2 linked regions of the Methylobacterium currus genome follow. The protein of the gene in region 1 interacts with the protein of each later gene in a pairwise test. Links are inferred from orthologs where the notes say so. Each region holds a gene or a part of one and is shown on either strand. Other genes may lie near its edges.

Evidence for each region.
Region 2: the proteins of ndk (region 1) and ung interact in binary tests that used the Escherichia coli proteins (3 or more experiments, as listed by UniProt). The link is inferred for Methylobacterium currus from one-to-one orthologs.

The regions. Positions count from the first base shown.
Region 1 is NZ_CP028843.1:1,190,696-1,193,933, forward strand. What follows is about bases 272-3,197. They hold ndk (nucleoside-diphosphate kinase), read left to right. Parts: upstream 272-1,486; coding sequence 1,487-1,909; downstream 1,910-3,197. Other genes in these bases: DA075_RS05425 (glutathione S-transferase family protein), read left to right, coding at 272-569; DA075_RS05430 (DUF2147 domain-containing protein), read right to left, coding at 613-1,137; DA075_RS05440 (molybdopterin-containing oxidoreductase family protein), read left to right, coding at 1,991-3,197. Also shown: more of DA075_RS05425, read left to right, coding at 1-271; more of DA075_RS05440, read left to right, coding at 3,198-3,238. UniProt on the Escherichia coli protein: Major role in the synthesis of nucleoside triphosphates other than ATP. The ATP gamma phosphate is transferred to the NDP beta phosphate via a ping-pong mechanism, using a phosphorylated active-site intermediate.
Region 2 is NZ_CP028843.1:4,260,139-4,263,184, reverse strand. What follows is about bases 90-2,823. They hold ung (uracil-DNA glycosylase), read left to right. Parts: upstream 90-971; coding sequence 972-1,676; downstream 1,677-2,823. Other genes in these bases: DA075_RS19820 (DUF2155 domain-containing protein), read right to left, coding at 2,546-2,823; DA075_RS19825 (hypothetical protein), read right to left, coding at 1,810-2,376; DA075_RS19835 (bifunctional metallophosphatase/5'-nucleotidase), read left to right, coding at 90-945. Also shown: more of DA075_RS19835, read left to right, coding at 1-89; more of DA075_RS19820, read right to left, coding at 2,824-3,046. UniProt on the Escherichia coli protein: Excises uracil residues from the DNA which can arise as a result of misincorporation of dUMP residues by DNA polymerase or due to deamination of cytosine.

The sequences.
Region 1 (3,238 bases):
CGATCAACATCGGCAAGGGCGCGCAGACCGCGCCCGACTTCCTGGCGGTGTCGCCGCACGGCAAGATCCCGGTCATCGTCGACCCGGACGGGCCCGGCGGCACCCCGATCACGGTGTTCGAGTCGAACGCGATCCTGCAATACCTCGCCCGCAAGACCGGGCTGTTCTACCCCGCCGAGGAGCGGGCCCGCATCACGGTCGACATCTGGCTGTTCTGGCAGGCCGCGAATTTCGGGCCGACCCTCGGCCAGACCCACCATTTCCGCATCTACGCCTCGGAAAAGATCCCCTACGCGATCGAGCGCTTCACCGCCGCGACGACGAAGCTCTACGCCACGCTCGACGCACAGCTCGGCCGCCACGCCTGCGTCGCTGGGGACGAGTATACCATTGCCGACATGGCGATCCTGCCCTGGGCCAAGCTCTGGGAGCGCCAGGGCCAGGACATCGCCGCCTTCCCGAACGTCGCCGCCTGGATCGACCGGATGAAGGCGCGCCCAGGGGTCCAGCGCGGCTTCCGGCTGAAGCCGGACCCGGAGGAGGCCCCACCAGGCAGGCGCGAGCCCTGAAGATCCAGGTGCGAGCCCTGACGACGTCCGCGGGGCTTGAGGCTCAGTTCGCGGCGGGCTTGACCGCAGTCGGCTTCGCCTTCGCGGGGGCGGCACCGGCCGGTGCCGGCGCGACCTGCGCGAACTCGTCGGGCGCCTTGGTCCAGGTCTGCGAGCCGCACAGGATCTTCAGCATGCAGCCTGAGATCGCGAGCTCGCTCGCACTCTCGCGGCTCACCGAGACGTCGTAGAGCTTGCCTTCCTCGGCATTGTAGATCTGGCCCTTGTAGGCGCCGTCCTCGGGCTTCAGCCCCTCCATCAGGGTGAGGCCGATCACCGGGCGGCTGCGCTTCTTCGGGTCGGGATTCTTGATGTCGGTGCGCGGCTGGCCCTGGTCGTTGAGAGGCGTCTTCAGCCACACCACCTTGCCGCAGGCATGGGCCGCACCCGGACCGCATTTCTCGATCCTGATCTTGGCCCGGCCGTCCTCGGTGAGCCACGTCCCGGACGGGTCGCCGGCGGGGGCCGCCACGGCGACACCGGCGGAGAGCAGGGAGGCGGCAAGGGCCGGGATCAGGATCGAACGCATGCAGGAGGCTCCTGGCTGTTCGCGCCGCTTATCGAGGCTCGAAGAGCCCGGGCGGCGGCGGCATCGGGCGCCGCCCGGCATGGGGCGGCGTAACCGAAAGGTCACGTTGCCGCGCAATAAGCCGGGTCTTTGGGGCGATTTTTCGGCCGTGTTGCGGCAAAGCCGCAATCGTCGCGCGCGCCGTGCCCGCGCTTGAGGGGCGCCCGGCCCGCCGCTATAAGCCCGGCGCCGGGCGTCCTCATGGCCCCGGCGCGCGGGCGTTCGCGCCCGGTGCTGCCGGACCTCACCGGTCCGGTCCCGCGCGGCATCCCGCCGCCCACGCCACCGCTATTCTTCGAACGGACCTCCCATGGCCACCGAGCGCACCTTCTCCATCCTGAAGCCCGACGCCACCGCCCGGAACCTGACCGGCGCGGTCAACGCCGTGATCGAGGAGGCGGGCCTGCGCATCGTCGCCCAGCGCCGCATCCGCATGTCCGACGCCCAGGCCAAGAAGTTCTACGAGGTCCATGCCGAGCGCCCGTTCTACGGCGAGCTCGTCGAGTTCATGACCTCGGGCCCGGTCGTGGTCCAGGTGCTCGAGGGCGAGAACGCCGTCGCGAAGTACCGTGAGGTGATGGGCGCCACCAACCCGGCCCAGGCCGCCGAGGGCACCATCCGCCAGAAGTTCGCCAAGTCGGTCGGCGAGAACACCGTCCACGGCTCCGACAGCCTCGAGAACGCCGGCATCGAGATCAAGCAGTTCTTCGACGAGAAGGACATCGTCGGCTGACGGTTTCCCCGCCCGGGAAACGCCGATAGGCTGAGAGCCCTCGCCGCGCCGCGGCGGGGGTTTTTTGATGGGGGACGAAGCGTGACGGCGCAGCCACGGATCGAGCGGACGACCTCCACCTGCCCGCACGACTGCCCGTCGGTCTGCGCGCTCGAGGTCGAGGTGATCGACGGCGCCACGGTCGGCCGGGTGCGCGGCAACCCGCGCCACAGCTACACGGCAGGCGTCGTCTGCGCCAAGGTCGCCCGCTACGCCGAGCGCATCCACCACCCCGACCGGCTGACGCAGCCCCTCATCCGCACGGGGCCGAAGGGCTCCGGACAATTCGCACCGGTCGGCTGGGACGAGGCGCTCGACCGCGTGGCGCACGCGTTTCGCGAGGCGGAGGCCGCGCACGGGCCGGAAGCGGTCTGGCCCTATTATTATGCCGGCACGATGGGGCTGGTGATGCGCGACGGCATCAACCGCCTGCGCCACGCCAAGGGCTATTCGGGCCAGTACTCGACCATCTGCACCACGCTCGCCTGGTCGGGCTACATCGCCGGCACCGGCCGCCTCGGCGGGGTCGACCCGCGCGAGATCGCCGAGAGCGACTGCGTGGTGATCTGGGGCACCAACCCGGTGCACACCCAGGTCAACCTGATGACCCACGTCCAGGCCGCCCGGAAGAACCGGGGCGCCAAGGTGGTCGTCGTCGACATCTACGACAACCCGACGATGCGCCAGGCCGACCTCGCCCTGCTGCTGCGACCGGGCACCGACGGGGCGCTCGCCTGCGCGGTGATGCACGTGCTGTTTCGCGATGGCCTGGCCGACCGCGACTACATGGCCCGCTACACCGATAGCCCGGAGGAGCTGGAGGCGCATCTCCAGACCCGCGACCCGGACTGGGCCGCCGCGATCACCGGCCTGAACGTCGAGGAGATCGAGCGCTTCGCCCACCTCGTCGGGCAAACGAAGAACACCTTCTTCCGCCTCGGCTACGGCTTCGCCCGCAGCCGCAACGGCGCCGCCAACATGCACGCCGCGCTCTGCATCCCGGCAGTCACCGGCGCCTGGCAGCACCGCGGCGGCGGCGCGTTCCACTCCAACAGCGGCGTCTTCGGCCTCAACAAGCGCCTGATCGAGGGGCTCGACGTCGTCCGCCCCGGCACCCGCATGCTCGACCAGTCGCAGATCGGCCGCGTGCTCACCGGCGACCCGGAGGCGTTGCGCCACGGCCCGCCGGTGACCGCGATGCTGATCCAGAACACCAACCCGGTCTCGGTCGCGCCCGAGCAGGAGCTGGTCAAGCGGGGCTTTGCCCGCGAGGACCTGTTCGTCTGCGTG
Region 2 (3,046 bases), 3.1 Mb from region 1 along the record:
ACGCTCGCCCGGGAGGCGACGGCCCTGCGAGCGGCGGGCGCCGAGATGGTGCTGGCGGTCTGCCACACCGACCGGGCGACCGACGAGGCCCTGGTGGCGAGCCGCCACGCCGACATCGTCCTTTCGGGCCACGACCACGACCTGGCGCTCCGCTACGACGGCCGCACGGCCTTCGCCGAATCCGGCCACGATGCCGAATACGTCACCGCCATCGACGTGAAGGCGGAAGGGACCGGCAAGGCCCTGACCTGGACCGCCGCCTTCCGCATCCACGACACCGCCGAGGTCGAGCCGGACCCGGAGGTGCTGGCGGTGGTCGAGCGCCAGGAGGGCGACCTCGCCCGCGAGCTGGACGTGCCGCTCGGCCGGGTGACCAACGCCCTCGACACCCGCACGGAGGCGGTGCGCCGGAGCGAGACTGCCTTCGGCGACCTCGTCGCCGATGCCCTGCGATCCGCCGCCGGGGCCGAGATCGGCCTGATGAATGGCGGCGGCATCCGCGGCAACCGGACCTACCCGGCCGATACCGCGCTGACCCGCCGCGACGTGCTGACCGAGCTGCCCTTCGGCAACACCTCGGTGCTGGTCAGGATCACCGGTGCCCAGGTGCTCGCCGCCCTCGAGAACGGGTTCTCCGAGATCGGCCGCTCCGCCGGGCGCTTCCCGCAGGTCTCGGGGATCGCGGTCACGGTCGATCCCGCCGCGCCGGCGGGCAAGCGGGTCGTCTCGGTCCGCGTCGGCGACGCGCTCCTCGATCCGGCCCGGACCTATCTGGTCGCAGCCAACAACTTCATGCTCGCCGGCGGCAACGATTACGGGATGCTGGCCGAAGGCAGGACCCTGGTCGGCGCCACCGACGGCACGCTCGTCGCCAACGTGGTCATGTCCTACATCCGCGCCTACGCGCCGCTGACGATCGAGACGGGGCGCCTGACCTTCCGCTGACCCCCGTTCGTTGACCTCGAGGTCCGATGCCGACAGACGAAACCGTAGCAGGCGCCCTCGCCCGCTTCCGTGCCTCCGGGTCCCCCTGGCTCGCCCTGCCGTTCTTCCAGGACGGCAGCGCCGAGCGGGTGGCGGGGGCCGTCGATGCCCGCCGGGAGGCCGGTGCCCGGGTGCTGCCGGCGCCCGAGAACATCTTCAACGCCCTGACGCTGACGCCGCTCGATCAGGTGCGGGCGGTGATCCTCGGGCAGGACCCCTATCCGACCCCGGGCGATGCCCACGGCCTCGCCTTCTCGTATGTCGGCGGGCGCCGGCTGCCGGCCTCGCTGAAGGTGATCCTGGCCGAGATGGCGGAGGAGACCGGCACGCCTGTGCCGAAAACCGGGGACCTCAGCCCCTGGGCACGCCAGGGCGTGCTGCTCCTCAATGCGGCGCTGACCGTCGAGGCGGGCCGATCCGGTGCGCATATGAAGCTCGGCTGGTCGACACTGACCGACCAGGCGGTCTCGGCGGTCTCGGCCGAGCGCCCGGCGGTCGCTTTCCTGCTCTGGGGCGCGCCGGCCCGCCAGCGCGCCGCCCTGATCGACCGGGAGAAGCACCTGGTGCTGGAGGCCGGTCACCCCTCGCCCCTCAACCGCAAGGCGGATTTCCGCGGCAGCCGGCCGTTCGGGCAGGCCAATGCGTGGCTGGAGGAGAAGGGGCTGGCGACGATCGACTGGCGCTTGAAGTAAGACCGTCTTCACCGCCACGGACAGGATCGCTGTCCATGCCGTCATGCCGGGTCTCGCTGCGCGACCCCGGGATGCGCTCGAGAGTCTCGAGGAGGCTTCGTGCCTGTCACAAAGCTCCCGGTGCGCGCCGCTCTCACCCCTCCTCGTCGGGCTCGGGCGGCACGCCATGGACCCGGGTGTAGAGCGCTGCCGTCGGCTCGACCTCGACCGCTCCGGTTTCGCCGGGGCCATAAGCCCCCTCGACCGCGAAGTGCCAGGCTTCCTCGAAACCGACCACGTCGATGTGCAAGGCGGGAAAGCGCCGGTGCAGCGCCTCGAAGACCGGAGCCGGGAAGCTCCACGCCGTCGCCAGGAAAAATTCCAGCGAGGCGCCGCCCCCGGCATCGTCGCCCCGTGCCGTTTCCTCGTAGGCGTCCGCGTTGCGCTGCGTGCCCCAGTGCTCCAGGGCCCACGCGGCTTGCTCGGGGCCGTCCGCCAGCGTGTCCGGCATCGGCAGGATGCGATTGAAGTCGAGCGTCGCATGCGCCGGTGCCGTGGAGGGCGCCGGTGCCGTCCGACCCATCAGGCCCCGCAGCCACGCCATGATGCCCGCGGCCGGGGCCGACGCGGGGCGCGGCTCCTCGACCATCAGCGCCCGGAACGCCGCCACGTCGGCCGAGGATCCGCGGACCGTGCAGCGCGTCGTCACGTGGTTGGTCATCGCCGGGACTCCTGTCGGGGCAGCGCCGCCCGCATCCCGATGCCCGCCCCCGCCCCGCTGCGAATCCCGCGGCGCCCCCCGCCTCCGCGCGACCGAGGCGCGGGCGTCCGGAGTCACGGGGCGGTCAGGTTCGAGCCGAGCCGCCCCCTCCCCTCGGGCCGTCCGCGCCTCAGCGCGGGTTCGGGTTCATCGGGTCGGCGCCGGCCGGCATCGGGCCGTCATTGGTCGGGAAGAAGCGCCGCGACGGCGACTGGCGCGGCTGGACCGGCGTGCCGCGCAACGGCTCGACGTCGACCTGGCCCTGGCGGTTGACCTGGCGCGAGCGAGGCGCCTCCTCGCCGCGGGCCTGCTCGCGGCGCTTCCTGCCCTCGGGCTTGGCGGCGGCCACCGGCGCGTCCTCCTGCTCCTTCGGCTCGGCCACGATGTCGGTGCCGCCTTTGCAGTCGACCAGCCACACGTCGTAGATCGGATGCTCGATCGCGTGCAGGCCCGGGCTCGCGGCGAACATCCAGCCGGTGAAGATCCGGCGGTACTTGTTCTCGAGGGTGACCTCGTCGACCTCCAGGAAGGCGGTGGTCTTGGCGCTCTCGGTCGGCGGGCGGGTGTAGCAGACCCGCGGGGTGAGCTGGAGCGCGCCGAACTGCACCGTCTCGTCCACCGCCACCTCGAA